Regions from separate parts of the Gordonia sp. ABKF26 genome, predicted to be linked through region 1. Evidence: predicted binding sites of a transcription regulator. Region 1 holds the regulator's gene; each other region holds the start of a gene.
What was found. The regulator LexA, encoded in region 1, represses DNA repair genes until DNA is damaged. The targets are predictions, from matches to a motif close to CGAACANNTGTTCG.
Positions count from the first base shown of each region.

Region 2: a site for LexA is predicted at 1,186-1,199, ahead of AB4Z55_RS24675 (DUF222 domain-containing protein). Genes of this name have one in related genera too.
Region 3: a site for LexA is predicted at 2,502-2,515, ahead of AB4Z55_RS25945 (DUF222 domain-containing protein). Genes of this name have one in related genera too.
Region 4: a site for LexA is predicted at 1,873-1,886, ahead of AB4Z55_RS12660 (DUF222 domain-containing protein). Genes of this name have one in related genera too.

Region 1 covers NZ_JBGCVZ010000003.1:3,566,837-3,570,585, reverse strand. The annotation lists gene AB4Z55_RS16475 (phosphoenolpyruvate--protein phosphotransferase) at 1-1,547, shown strand, start outside; gene lexA (transcriptional repressor LexA) at 1,525-2,229, opposite strand; gene AB4Z55_RS16465 (LysM peptidoglycan-binding domain-containing protein) at 2,472-3,011, shown strand; gene nrdR (transcriptional regulator NrdR) at 3,111-3,623, shown strand; gene hrpA (ATP-dependent RNA helicase HrpA) at 3,597-3,749, opposite strand, start outside.
Region 2 covers NZ_JBGCVZ010000003.1:5,313,144-5,316,892, forward strand. The annotation lists gene AB4Z55_RS24675 (DUF222 domain-containing protein) at 1-1,181, opposite strand, end outside; gene AB4Z55_RS24680 (hypothetical protein) at 2,382-2,882, opposite strand; gene groL (chaperonin GroEL) at 3,008-3,749, opposite strand, start outside.
Region 3 covers NZ_JBGCVZ010000003.1:5,570,682-5,574,430, reverse strand. The annotation lists gene tgt (tRNA guanosine(34) transglycosylase Tgt) at 1-819, shown strand, start outside; gene AB4Z55_RS25945 (DUF222 domain-containing protein) at 850-2,487, opposite strand; gene AB4Z55_RS25940 (helix-turn-helix transcriptional regulator) at 2,967-3,302, shown strand; gene AB4Z55_RS25935 (cation transporter) at 3,302-3,749, shown strand, end outside.
Region 4 covers NZ_JBGCVZ010000003.1:2,711,049-2,714,797, reverse strand. The annotation lists gene hisD (histidinol dehydrogenase) at 1-1,100, opposite strand, end outside; gene AB4Z55_RS12665 (hemerythrin domain-containing protein) at 1,259-1,714, shown strand; gene AB4Z55_RS12660 (DUF222 domain-containing protein) at 1,918-3,558, shown strand.

The DNA of each region.
Region 1 (3,749 bases):
CCGGCGCCGTCGCCTCGCGACTGCGTACGCGCGCCTCCCAGAACACCGGGGTGACCGCGGAGGTGCTCGCGGCGACCGCGGGACTCGCCGAGGACCGGGGGTGGATCGGGGCCGCGAGCGCGCTCATCACCAAGGGCGCCACGGCCGAGGCCGCTGCCGTCGCCGCGACCGATCAGTTCGCGGCGGTGTTCACCAAACTCGGCGGGTTGATGGCCGAGCGGGTCACCGATCTGAACGATGTGCGCGACCGCGTGCTCGCCGAACTGCTCGGTCTACCCGAACCGGGCGTGCCGACACCGCAGGTGCCCTCGGTGCTGCTCGCCGACGACCTCGCACCCGCCGACACCGCCGGTCTCGACCCGACGACCACGATCGCGCTCGTCACCCGGCTGGGTGGGCCGACCAGCCACACCGCGATCATCGCCCGGCAACTGGGGATCCCGTGTGTGGTGGCCGTGGCCGATCTCGCCGAGATCGGACCCGGCACAACGGTTCTCGTCGATGGGACGACCGGCCGGGTCGAGGTGGAGCCGGACGCGGAGACGGCGCGGGCGCGAGTCGAGGAGGATCGTCGGCACGCCGAGCTCGTCGCCGGGTGGACGGGTCCGGGGCAGACCGCCGACGGCATCGCCGTCTCGGTGCTCGCCAATGTCGCCGACGGATCGTCGGCGCGGGCCGCCGCCGGGCACCCGGTCGAGGGCGTCGGACTCTTCCGCACCGAACTCGCCTTCCTCGAACGCGCCGACGAACCATCGGTCGACGAGCAGGCGGCGATCTACCGCGAGGTACTCGATGCCTTCGACGGCCAGAAGGTGGTGATCCGTACCCTCGACGCCGGCTCGGACAAGCCCTTGAGGTTCGTGACCCACCCAGACGAATCCAATCCCGCGCTCGGTGTCCGTGGGGATCGAATCGCCCTGGCGCATCCCGAGATCCGAGCCCACCAGCTCGACGCGATCGCGCACGCCGCGTCGGGTTCCGACGTCGCGCCGTGGGTCATGGCGCCGATGATCGCCTCGCCGTCCGAGGCGCGCGCCTTCGCCGCGGAGGTCCGCGGCCGGGGCCTGGTCGCCGGGGTCATGATCGAGGTGCCCGCGGCCGCCATCCTGGCCGAGGCCGTGCTCGCCGAGGTGGACTTCGTGTCGATCGGCACCAACGATCTGACGCAGTACACGATGGCGGCCGATCGGATGTCGGCCGATCTCGCCGGATTGACCGATCCGTGGCAGCCTGCGGTGCTCAGCCTGATCGCGGGTGTCGCCGCAGCGGGTGTCCGCCAGGGCAAGCCGGTCGGGGTGTGCGGTGAGGCGGCTGCCGATCCGAATCTCGCCTGCGTGCTCGTCGGTCTCGGGGTGACCTCGCTGTCCAGCGCGCCGACCGCGGCCGCCGCGGTGGGGGCTCGGCTCGGCGAGGTGACCGCCCAGGACTGCCGCGCCGCCGCCGACGCCGCGCTGGCCACGTCCGACCCCGCCGCGGCGCGAGAAGCTGCCGCGGCGGTGCTCGACCGTTCGGTCGGGGGAGAGGTCAGACTCGCCGCATCACGGTGACGACCTTGCCGAGGATCACGGCGTCGTTGCCCGGGATGGGATCGAACAGCTCGTTGTGCGGCATCAGCCACACATTGGCGCCCTGACGCTTGAAGGTCTTCACGGTGGCCTCGCCGTCGATCATCGCTGCGACGATGTCGCCGTTGTCGGCGACGTTCTGCTGCCGCACGACGACCCAGTCGCCGTCGCAGATGGCGGCGTCGATCATCGACTCGCCCACGACGCGCAGCAAGAAGAGCGAGCCCTCGCCGACCAGCTCGCGAGGAAGCGGGAACACGTCCTCGACCGCCTCCTCGGCCAGGATCGGGCCACCGGCCGCGATCCGGCCGAGGACCGGCACGAAGGTCGGCTCGGGCAGCCGGCCGGCCGACGGGGTCTCCGGCGACGGCGATTCGCTCGGCGCGATGTTGACCGCACGCGGCCGGTTCGCATCCCTCTTGAGCAGACCCTTGCGCTCGAGGGTCCGTAGCTGGTGGGCGACCGACGATGTCGAGGCCAGGCCGACCTCGTCGCCGATCTCGCGGATGCTCGGCGGGTAACCGCGCTCGCGTACCGAGCGGCGGATGACTTCCAGGACCCCGAGCTGGCGCGGGGTGAGTGAGGCCTCGGCGGCGGCGACGTCGATAGGGGCCTCGTCGTCGGCTCCCCGCGCTCGGCCGCGCCTATCGCCGGTGTCACTCATGTTCGGTTCCTCTCGTTTTCGGAACGTGCTGGTAGATGGCCCGTGGGGATGTTCAGCCGCGTCCGAGCCTAGCGGAGTGCGACCTGCACCTCAAACATTTGTTCGATGTGTCGCGAGACTTTGTCGGTGCGCCGTGCTACAAATTCGAACATCAGTGCATCGAACATCTGATCGAAGTTCGAACACCGAACGCCAGACACCCGAACACCCGAAGATCCCGCACCGAACACCCGGAGGGCACCATGCGCACCGCCACTCTCGTCGCTCCCGTCCGTACCGAGCGTCCCGACACCATCCGGGCGCGCACCGACCGCGCCGACCGTATCCGGACCCGGACCCCGCTGTCCGACGGTTCTCGGCCCGTCGACAACCGGCCGGCAGGCAACCGTCCGGTGGGCGGGTCGCCACTGACGCCACGCGTCGGCGGCACGCACTGCGGCTCCCCGGTGGGTGCCCGGGGCCGCGGGCCGGTCGGTCCGGATGCAGCGGTGTTCCGTCGCCGTCGCCGCACCGCCGTCGCGGTCCTCGCCGGCGTCGGCCTCGCGTTCGTCGTGTGGGTGTTCGGTGTCGTCGGTCAGAACTATTCGGACTCGATGACGCCCGCCGCGGTGAGCGCAGAGGTCGTCCACGTGCGCGCCGGGGATTCCCTCAGCACGATCGCCGGCCGGGTGGCGCCCGAGATGCCCCGCGACATCGTGATCGACGAGATCGTCGCGATGAACGATCTGCCGTCGAGTGCGCTGCAGGTGGGTCAGCCCCTGCTCACCCCCCGGTACCGCTGAGGCCGGGCGGTATCCTCGATGTCACAGGGGCCGGCCGAGAAGCGGCCGGGCGCACGGTTTCGGTGCGTTCCAGCGTCCCGCGACCTGCGTGAGGACACGATGCGCTGCCCCTTCTGCAAGAACGACGACACCAAGGTCATCGACTCGCGTGTCGCAGATGAAGGGCAGGCCATCCGACGGCGTCGCTCGTGTGTGGAGTGCGGGCGCCGATTCTCCACGGTGGAGAGCGCCGTGCTCGCCGTGGTCAAACGCAACGGGGTCACCGAGCCGTTCAGTCGCGAGAAGGTCATGCGCGGTGTGCGTCGTGCCTGTCAGGGCCGGCACGTCGCCGAGGACGCACTCGCGCAACTCGCCCAGCAGGTCGAGGACACGGTGCGCGCGAGCGGATCGGCCGAGATCCCCAGCAACGAAGTCGGTCTCGCGATCCTGGGTCCGCTGCGTGATCTCGACGAGGTGGCGTACCTGCGGTTCGCGTCGGTGTACCGGTCGTTCGACTCGGTGGACGACTTCCAGCGCGAGATCGACGATCTGAAGTCGTCGGCGTCCGGTGGCGGACGTGTCGAGACCGCCACCACCGATCCCGTCTCAGCCGAGTCGGTCCAGAGCTCGTAGGACGCGCTTCTCCGACACGGGGAACGCGGTACCGAGACGCTCGGCGAACAACCCGACCCGTAGTTCCTCGACGAGCCACTGCGCCTCGTCGTCGACGATCGCCCGTCGGTGCTCAGGGACCTGTTC
Region 2 (3,749 bases), 1.7 Mb from region 1:
TTGCGACTCGGGGTGTAGCGGGATTCGGCTGGCTGCTGCGGCTGACCGGTGATGAAGGACCGGCGGGCACCGTCGACCAGCGATCGCATGGTGTCGGCGTCGAGCAGCCCGTGGCCGTCGAGGAACCCCGGGTCCTGATCGAGGCCGAGCAGCGTCGACAGGTTAACCACGATGTGGAAGGTCGGTGCCGGGGCGTGGCCGGTGACCGCCGACGGTGTGGCCGAATCCGCCGACGCCGCGGTCGTGTCAGCGCCGTCGGTTGGGGTGGTGTCGTCGTCGAGGTCGACCGGTTCGGGTGGAGGTGCGCAGTGTGGGCAGCGGCAGGCCAGCACGTCGAGGTGTGCGGCCAACGCGAGCAGTGCGTCGATGCGTCGTTGCCGTTTGGTGCGTGGGTCGTGAGGGTGCACGGAGGCGGCCATCGCGTTGAGTTGGGCATCGAGGGTGGCGGCGTCGGTGACGGGCAGGCTGCCGCTGATGCGGGACTGGCCCGGACCGAACCGGTCGGGTCCGATGGTGATGTGGCGGTCGTCGCCGGCGCGTTCGCGGCGGCGGCGCACCGCATCCGGTGCGTGTGTGGCGACGATCGCATCGACCATGGTGGTGAACTGGGTCGTCGACATCGGTGGGCGCGCGAGAATCGCTTCGGCCAGATGGGCATCGACGGCCTGCATGTCGGCGTCGGACACGAAGTCGGTGCGCTTGACCGCGATCTCGAACCGCTTCTGGTCGATCCGGCCACACGCCAGGGTGCTACCGGTCAGCATCAACCGGTACCGCAGGACGTCACCTGTACGGATGAGGTCGCGGGCCTGTGCCGCGGTGATCATCAGGGCTGCACCGAGTTCGGCGGTGGCCTGATCGAACCCGTCGGGACCGAACTGCGCGTAGGGGTCGATACCGGCGGCGGCGTCGGCGGCTCGGCGGTGGAGGTCGTCTTCGGAGAAGACCTGTCCGTCATGGTGTTCGGTGCGGCGGAGGTGGTAGTCGAGTTCGCGCTCCTCGTGCAGCAGACTCGCCGCGGTCAGGAGCCGATACGACGCTGCGGAGGTGATCGACGCGCAGTGGGTGATCACATCGACGAGCTCGGTGGCGGACAACTCGTTGTCGACAACCACTGCAGGCAACGACGATTCGACCCCGGACTCCTCACCCGAGATATCTGCGCCGCCCCCGAACTCCATAGATCAAACATACGTGCGACCACCGACAAGAATTGCCGACCGTCACTCGGCCGGACCACCCCGGCGGCGATGCCTGGGTGGGACGCTGATCACCGTCACGGGCAGCGTGGCGACCCTCCGATTCCAGGGTAAGCAGAACGCAGCGCTCAGCGCTGACGAGCCGAAGCACTTCCGATCGCGACTGTGGTGTCATTGATCAGTGGAACTGCGACCGTGCGAAACTCCTCGAGCAGCGGCCTGGATCGTAAACTCCCAGGAGCCGTGGCAGGATTTGACCGCTTTCGCCACTCCAGGGTTCGAGGCCTACGCGCGATTGCGGTTCATGCCCGACCCCGACGGACAAGACTTCGCCGCGGGTCCGGACGATCCCACGGATCAGGCCAAAGTTGGTCGTCTCTGCGAGTTGTTGCACTCTGCGACCGGCACTCCGGACGACTGTTACTTCGCAATCTGGGAGGGATGGCCTGATACCTCAACGGTTATGCGCCGGAGCGCCCGAATGATCATCCCCAACCGGTCCTACTACCTCCTGCACGGCCCGCTATCCGACTTCGGACGCTGGGGCGTGCGAGAGACGGGGCACAACCCGGCATCGTTTGTGTGGCCAGCCGATCACGCGTGGTGCATCGCCTCCGACGTTGACGCCCACTGGGCGGGCATCGGTGCGAATGCGGAGACCATCGCAGACCTACTGACCCACACAGACCTCGACATCGTTACCGCTGACCCCGATTCAGGTGCGCCCGCCGAGTACGCCGCGCCCACTCGATACTTCACTCGGCCGGACGACCACAAGTGGTGTAACACCCTGCGAGTCAACAGTTTCGAAGACACAGGTCTATTCTTATGAACAGTCGGGTGGTGGTGCAGGTGGGTAACGAGGAAATTTTCCGAGTCGAGCTTCGAACTGACCTGAGAGGGCCGGAGCTCAGCGACGCGATCCGTCGAGCTGTTTTGCAGCAAGCCGGTGACGCAGGGGCGGTCTCCATCGGTGACATGTTTGTGACAGGCAGCATCCTCCTTGACGAGGATACGATTCAGCACTCCGTCCGGGTTCGCCTCTTCTTCGGAGGGCCACACGCACGTCGACGCCGCTGAACACTTCGCACCGCGACGGAACCTATCGGCCGATCTGATCGCACCGGCCCAACGGGCCAGGTCGCGCACCGAGCAGGGGCGCAATCGCCCCTGTCCGAAAGCTCACCCCCGAGGCTCATCTCGCACTCCGGGCGCGATGGCGCGCATCCACACCTCGCGGATCGCCACACCGATGAGAATCAACACGAGGGAAACGGTGCCGTGTGGGTAGACCTCATCGACCGCGCCGGGGGTTGCGAGCACAAAGAGGCCCAGCGCTACGAAAGGCGCTGCGACCGTGATGACGCCGGCGACGAGGCGACGGGCTGCGAGCGCATCGACGATAGCGGCGATCACGACGGCCACGAATGCGGCGAGCGCGTATACGGTCGGATCCTGCCACCACTCCGGGCCAGACGACCTCATGAGATCGACATAGCCTGCGACGGTGGTGGGAGTGTAGATCGTCCAACCGTAAGACCCGCCTACGAAAGAAGCGTCGACCGCGACATACTCCGTCATCCACCAGGTGATTCCGCCTGCAAACAGCGCGGCGACAACGAACACCCACCACATGACGTGACCGACAGTCCTGGCGGTGAACAACACACGCTTTCGTGTCATGGCTGCAACTATGCGGCAGATTCTGCGTCGTAGCGCGTTTCGCAACGCCGAAGGCCGGCCACCCTTGCGGGTGACCGGCCTTCGGTTGTTGCTGCGTGAGTAGACGCAGGGATCTGATCAGGAGATCAGAATCCCATTCCGCCCATCTCGTCGCCGCCCGGCATGGCCGGGGCAGCGTTCTTCTCGGGCTTGTCGGCGACGACGGCCTCGGTGGTGAGGAACAGAGCCGCGATCGAGGCTGCGTTCTGCAGCGCCGAGCGGGTGACCTTCACCGGGTCGTTGATGCCGGCCTTGAGGAGGTCCTCGTACACACCGGTGGCGGCGTTCAGGCCGGTGCCGGTGGGCGAGTTCAGGACCTTGTCGGCGACGACGCCCGGCTCGAGCCCGGCGTTGATCGCGATCTGCTTGGCCGGAGCCGACAGCGCGACCTTGACGATGTTGGCGCCGGTGGCCTCGTCACCCTCGAGCGAGAGTGCGTCGATGGCCGGCTCCGACTGCAGCAGGGCCACGCCACCGCCGGCGACGATGCCCTCTTCGACAGCAGCCTTCGCGTTGCGGACAGCGTCCTCGATGCGGTGCTTGCGCTCCTTGAGCTCGACCTCGGTGGCCGCGCCCGCCTTGATGACCGCAACACCGCCGGCCAGCTTGGCCAGACGCTCCTGCAGCTTCTCACGGTCGTAGTCGGAGTCGCTGTTCTCGATCTCGCCGCGGATCTGGGCCACGCGACCGGCGATGGCGTCGGGATCGCCCGAGCCCTCGACGATGGTGGTCTCGTCCTTGGTCACGACGACCTTGCGTGCGGTACCGAGCAGCTCGACGCCCGCACCCTCGAGCGAGAGGCCGACCTCTTCGCTGATGACCTCGCCA
Region 3 (3,749 bases), 2.0 Mb from region 1:
TCGCACCTGGACGGCTCGACGCATCGCTTCACCCCGGAGGTGTCGATGCAGATCCAACACCAGCTGGGCGCCGACATCATCTTCGCCTTCGACGAACTCACCACGCTGATGAACACCCGCGACTATCAGGTGAATTCGTTGGAGCGGACCCGGCTGTGGGCGATCCGGTGCCTCGACGAACACAACCGGTTGAGCGTCGAGCGCGCTCATCGGCCGCAGCAGGCCCTGTGGGGTGTCATCCAGGGTGCCCAGTACGAGGATCTGCGGCGCAAGGCGGCTCGCGACCTCGTCGCCCTCAGCGAGGCGGATCGCGGGGCCGGCGGAAAGGGGTTCGGCGGCTACGGCATCGGCGGGGCGCTCGAGAAGGACAACCTCGGCACGATAGTCGGATGGGTGAACGACGAACTGCCGGAGGACTCGCCGAAACACCTGCTCGGGATCAGTGAACCGGACGACATCTTCACCGCCATCGAGAACGGGGTGGACACCTTCGACTGTGTGTCGCCGACGCGGGTCGCCCGCAACGGTGCCATCTACTCACTCGACGGCCGGTACAACGTCACCAACGCCAAGTACCGCAGCGACTTCCGTCCGCTCGACCCCGAGGTCGAGAACTACACGTCGCAGTACAGCCGCGCATATCTGCACCATCTGTTCAAGGCGAAGGAAGGACTCGGCCCGACCCTCGCCACACTGCACAACGTGTCCTTCATCGTCACGCTCGTCGACCGGGCCCGCGAGGCCATCGAGAACGGCACGTACACCGAGTACCGCGACGAATTCCTTCGCCGCTATTACGGGGCGTCGCGCGACGCATGACTTCGCCCACCGCGTCGGTGACGGCGGTGTTCAGAAGGGCGGTGGGTTGGCGTCGTTCCAGCGTTTCTCGGCGCGCTGCTGGCGTCGGAAGTCGTTGTCGCGTAACCGTTTCAGTTCGGCACGGGCGGGGTGATCGGGTGGCCGTCTCGGGGCGAGTCGGTTGAACAGGTCCCGCCCGCTGAAGGCGTTGCCGACGAACATGTGCCCGGTGGGTGTGGTGAACCAGGCCGTCAGGAAGTCGTCCTGGTGGTCCTGCCAGCTGGTGAAGGTCTTGATTCGGTGGTGGAACCGGCACAGCGGTTTCAGATTGCGCGCATCGGTCGGTCCGCCGCGTCGTGGGTCGGTGTGGTCGAACGGGTCGGTGTGATCGAGATCGATCTGCCACACCGGCGCATTGCAGCCGGGGAAGGTGCAGCACAGTTCTCCTGCACGCACCAACGCCTGCAGCTTCTTCGATGGGGTGTATCGGGACGCCGGGTCGGTGGTTGCCACTGGCGGGCCGGCGTCGGCCGGTGCCGGCTGGATGTAGGTGCGTCGGGCTTCGGCGAGGAGGGTTCGGGCGGTGTCGGCGTCGACGATGCCGAGCCGGTCGAGGAACGCGGGGTCGTCGTCGAGGCCGATCAGCGTCGACAGGTTCACCACGATGTGAAAGGTCGCGCGCGGAGCCTGTGATGGCGACGGGGAGGCGGTCGGCCCGGGCGGGTCGGCGACTGGTGCCTCGTCGACACGACGTGTGTCGTCGATGTCCTGAACCGCTGCGTTGTCGGATTCGGTTGCGGCATTGGTGCAGTCGTGGCACTGGCAGGCGATCGACGTTTGGCTGCGGGCTAGTGCTTTGAGGGCGTCGGCGCGGCGCTCGGGCAAGGTTCGTGGATCGCCGGCGTGGACGTCGCCGGCCATCGACGAGAGGCGGGCGTCGAACTCGGCAGCGTCGGCGACGGGGAGCGTGCCGGAGATCCGGGACTGTCCGGGCGTGAACCGATCGGGGGTGACGGTCACCTTGCGGTCTTTGGTCACCCGTTCCTTGCGTCGCCGGATCGCCTCGGGTGCCCATGTCGCGACGATCGCGTCGACCATGGCGGTGAAGCGGGTGGTCGACATCGGTGCTCGGGCGAAGATCGCTTCGGCGAGGTGGGCGTCGACGGTCTGCATTTCTTCGTCGTCGGTGATCAGTTCGGTGCGCTTGAGGGCGATCAGGAAGCGGCGCTTGTCGATTCGACCGCAGGCGAGTGCGTGTCCGGTGAACGCGAGCCGGTAGCGCAGTGCGTCGCCGGCCTCGATGAGTTCTTTCGCTTCGGCCGGGGTGACCGTGAGGGTGGCGCCGACTTCGGCGATGGCCTGTTCGAGGCCGGTCGGGCCGAACTGCTCGTACGGGTTCTCCCCGGCGGCGACGCGTGCCGACAGGGCGTCGAAGGCTTCGATGGAGTCGAGTTCGCCGGTGTGCACCTCAGCGCGCCGCTGGGTGTAGTCCATTTCGCGTTCGTCGTGAATGAGACTGGCAACGGTCATCATTCGATACGCAGACGCGGCCGCCAGGCCGGCGCAATGATTCAAGACCTCGACGAGTTCGGCGGCGGAGAGTTCATTGTCGGGACGAAGGCGCGGTTCGACGGAGTGCTGTGATGGGTCCACCGATGTGGTGGATCCGGCCCCCGCCCCCGATGACATGACTCCACTGTACTCGAATATGTGTTCGAGTCAAGGGAATTCCGCGGGTTTTGGCTACGAGTTGACCTATGCGACCCCGGTGCGAGGGGTTGAACGCGGGCCCGTTGTCGGAGAGCAGTCGCCGGGGTGCGCCATGGGCGGCAAGGCCTTGTCGAACACGGTGATCGCGGCATCGGTGGTTTCACCGGAGGACACATGCGAGCCCACCGCGCGGTGCATCATCAGGCCACTGTGAGATTGCTGGCCGCACAACAGGATCGATGAGTTCGTTGACAGTCATCGCCTGGGCATCGACTGTCGCACCTCGAACTGAGACCACGGTGACGGTGTGGGAACACAAGAATCGGGCGCGTCGGCTCCCTGTGGCAGTCCCGGTAGTACCTGGCGTGAAGTCGAGGTGGTGCGCACACTGAAACGACGTCTCGGCCACGCGCCGTACAGGGTTACCTGAATACAGGAATTTATGTATCGTCTCGTGTGTGGAGACGGTTGCTGTGAGTCAGCGCGACGCCCTGACTCGTTTCGGTTACGCCTTGTCGGATTCGACGCGAACGCAGGTGTTGTTGCGGCTGCGGCACGGTGGGGCGTATCCGGCGGAGTTGGCCGAGGAAATCGGGGTGTCGCGGCAGGTGTTGTCGAATCATCTGGCCTGCCTACGCGGATGCGGTTTGGTGGTTGTGGTGCCGCAGGGGCGGCGCAGTCGATATGAGCTGGCTGACAGTCGGATTGGGCATGCGCTCGATGATCTGCTCGGGTTGGTGTTGGCGGTCGACCCGGCGTGCTGTCCCGAGTCCGACGACCAGGGGTGCTGCTGATGTCCGCGGAATTGGGCCTACCGAGTGTGGGACGCCCGTCGTTGAGCGTGGAGCGGCGCGAGCTGCTGCAGCGCCGCATCCGCTGGTTTGTCGCGGCAACCATCACCTACAACGTGATCGAAGCCGTCATCGCGATCAGCGAGGGTGCCCGGGTCTCCTCGGGCGCGCTGATCGGCTTTGGCCTGGATTCGGTGATCGAGGTGTCCTCGGCCGCGGCGGTTGCCTGGCAATTCGCCGGCAAAGATCCCGAACGGCGGGAGAAGGTCGCGCTACGGATCATCGCGTTCTCGTTCTTCGCGCTGGCGGCGTACGTGAGCGTCGACTCGATCCGCACGTTGCTGGGCGTGGGTGGCGACGCCGAGCATTCCTCGATCGGCATCGCGTTGGCCGCGGTCAGTTTGGCGATTATGCCGCTTTTGTCATGGGCTGAACGCCGCGCAGGGCGCG
Region 4 (3,749 bases), 860 kb from region 1:
TACGGGCCGACGAAGATCGCGCCCGCGTTGTGCACGCGGTCGGCGACCGCGGCGGCATCGCGCGTCTGGATCTCGAGGTGTTCGGCCGCGTAGGCGTCCACGACCGCGAGTCCGGCGTCGAGATCATCGACGAGAACGACGCCCGACTGCTCCCCCGACAACGCGGTGAGCACACGCTCGCGGTGCTTGGTGGCCGCGACCTGGGTGTCGAGCGCGGCGTCGACGGCGTCAGCGAGTTCGGCGCTGTCGGTGACGAGCACCGAGGCCGCCAGCACGTCGTGTTCGGCCTGGCTGATGAGGTCCGAGGCCAGGATGCCGGGATCGGCCGAGTCGTCGGCGAGGATCGCGATCTCGGTCGGTCCGGCTTCGGAGTCGATGCCCACCACGCTGCGGCACACTCGCTTGGCCGCGGTGACGTAGATGTTGCCCGGGCCGGTGATGAGGTCGACCGGGTCGAGGACGGAGTTCGGCGCGTCGGCGGCGTGCGTGTCGTGACCGCCGTAGGCGAGCAGGGCCACCCCCTGGGCACCACCGACGGCCCACACCTCGTCGACGTCGAGGAGCGCGCAGGCGGCGAGGATCGTCGGGTGCGGCCAGCCGCCGAAGTCCTTCTGCGGCGGCGAGGCGACGACCAGCGAGCCGACCCCGGCCTCCTGGGCGGGCACGACGTTCATGATGACCGACGACGGGTACACGGCGTTGCCGCCGGGAACGTACAGACCGACGCGACGGACCGGGATCCACTTCTCGCTCACGACGCCGCCGTCGACGACCTGCGTGCGCGTGGTCTCGCGGCGCTGGTCGGCGTGGACCGTGCGTGCCCGTCGGATGGATTCGCGCAACGCGTCGGCGATCTGCGGGTCGAGTTCGGCGAGGGCGTCGGCGATGACCTGGGCGGGCACCCGGACGGATGCGGGGCGGACGCCGTCGAACTTCTCGCCGAAGTCGAGTGCGGACTCGGTGCCGTTCTCGGCCACCGCATGCACCACCGGCGTCACCGTGTCGAGGACGGCATTGACATCGGTACCCCCGCGGGGCAGCGCACGACGCAACTCGGCGAGTGTCGGCGTGCTACCGCGCAGGTCAATTCGGGCGAGCATGATCTCTCCTGGTGGCTGCGGATTTACCCGACAAGGATACGTGTCGGATGCCAGTGGGTTTCTGGTGCGGGTGGTGCGACGGTTCTTCTACGGTGGACAACGGAATCGCCCACGACCGTGAGGACGCGAAAGTGTGCCAATACTGCGGGTGCCGGGACATGCCGTTGCTCCGCGACTACACCGCCGAACACGAACGGGCCGTGAACCTCGGCGGCGACGCGGTGCGGGCGCTCGATGCCGACGACCGCGACACCGCCCGCCGGCTCGCGGACCGGCTCGTGATCGAACTGCGGTCACACTGGCGCGGCGAGGAAGACGGATTGTTCGCCCAGTTGCTCGACACCGACCGGGACCTCTTCGCCGGGTACATCGACCCGCTCATCGCCGAGCACCGGGAACTCGATGCGTTCCTGACGTCGATGGACCTGTCCGATCCCGCCGACCGCGACCGGTTCCGACGCGAGGTCGACGGGCTGCACCGGCACATCGCGAAAGAGGAGGACGCACTGTTCCCCGCGTCGGTGACGACTCTCGACGGCGATCAGTGGGATGCCGCGATCGCCGCCTGGGAGCACGCGCATCCCGGGGAGAAGCTGCTCGACCACGGCGTGTAGGCGTCGGGAGCCCACACGCCTGCCTGAGCTGGGTCGCCGGGCTGACCAGATGGCGCCTACCACACGACACCGACAGTTCCCACCGCCCGCAGATTGCATCAATAGGATTGCGCGACAACATATCTCGAATCCTTCGCTGCCCGATTCTCGTGTACACTCGAACATACATTCGCAGCAACGGTTCTCGGGGGGAGGTGGCCGTCATGGCCGACACCACGCACGTCGACGACGATTCGGCTGCGCCCCAACCGCGTGCCGTCGAGCTGGTGGCCGAGCTGCATGCGATCCTCGACGAACTGCAGACCGTCAATCTGTCTCCGTGCACCGACGAAGAATTGATCGAGGTCGCCGCCGCGACCGAACGCGCCATCGCCCGAACCACGTACGCCGGTGACCGGCAAGTCGCCGAAGTCGAGGGTCGTGACCTGCCACGCAAGACCGGGTACCGCACCCTCATCCAGTTCATGAACCACCGACTCCGGGTCACCAACCCGGTTCGGCGACGCAAGCACCTCAACGCCACCGCCACGCTCACGTGCCTCAGCGGCGACCGCCTCGAACCGGAACACCCCACCCTGGCCGCAGCATTCGCCGCAGGAACGGTCGGGACCGCCCACGTCCAGGCCGCCCTCGATGTCCTCGACCAGATCCCCCACGCCGTCGAGCATGATGTGAAAGTCGCTGCGGAACGGCAGATGGCCGAAATCGCCGCCGATCACACACCCGCCGACATCATCCAACTCGGCGCGCGGCTTCTCGCTCACCTCGACCCCGACGGCACACCGTCCGACGGCACCGACCAGAAACGACGCCGCAACCTGTGGATCGGACGCCAACGAGCCGACGGCACCGCCACCATCTCCGGCACCCTGACCCCCGAACTCGCCGCCCGGCTCACGATGATGTTCGCCGTCTGGGGCAAACCCGGACTCAACAACCCCGACGACCCCGCCTCACCCCTGGGTCCGGCCGGCACCGCCGACCCCGACGCGCTGGCCACCGCAGCCGACCGTGACCAACGCACCCCCGCCCAGACAAATCACGACGCCCTCGACGCCGCACTGGCCGCTGGCTTGTCAGACGGGATTATCGGAACGTCGCATCGCGGGCTGCCCGTGCAACTGATCATCAAAGCCGATCTGGGCGACCTGATCCGTGAAGCCGGGCTCGCGACCACCGCCACCGGCACCCTGCTGCCCATCCCCGACCTGGTCGCGATGGCCGGCGACGTGCAGCCGTGGTTGGCAGTATTCAAGGACGCCACCGCGGTGCCGCTGTACTTCGGTAGGGGGAAGCGTCTGGCCACCCGCGAACAACGCCTCGTCTCCTTCGCGCGCCCCGACGGCGAGGTGTGCTCGACTCCCGGCTGCGATCAACCCGCCACCCAGGTCGAACTCCATCACGCCCACAAGGATTGGGCCAAGGGCGGTCTCACCAATATCGACGACCTCGCACCCGCCTGCCCCCGCCACAACCGCATGGTCGGCGACCAGCCCGGCCAGTACACCACCCGCATCGAACGGTCCGGACCCGACGAAGGCCGCTGCCTCTGGCGGTTGAACGCCGAACCCGGAGCACCACCCAACCCCGAACACATCAACCGCCGACCCGACATACCCCGGCGGTTCACCGCACACCTGAAAACAGTGCGCAACGAGATCCTCGGACCACCAACCCGGCCCGGCGATCAAGCACGCCCCGAGGCGCCACACTTCCACGACGTGCGCCGGTCATGGTTGAACATCAGCCACGTCATCGACGTCCGACCACCCCGACCCGGACCGCTCCCACCCCGGCCCTCCCTCGTCGAAGCACACCTCGTGGAGCTCCTCGCCACCCACTGACCGCGCCCGAGAGGTCGCAAACCTGCTGGCAGAGGATTCCCGACGCTCTCGGGTTCGTCGACCACAGGGTCCGGGACCGGTCAGGTGGCACGATCAACAGCGCCATGGGAACAGTTCCTGACGTTGCCGCCGACTTCTTCTCGGGCTCGCCGACGGGCCTGGCGATCTTCCTCGCCACCGAGCGGGCGGCC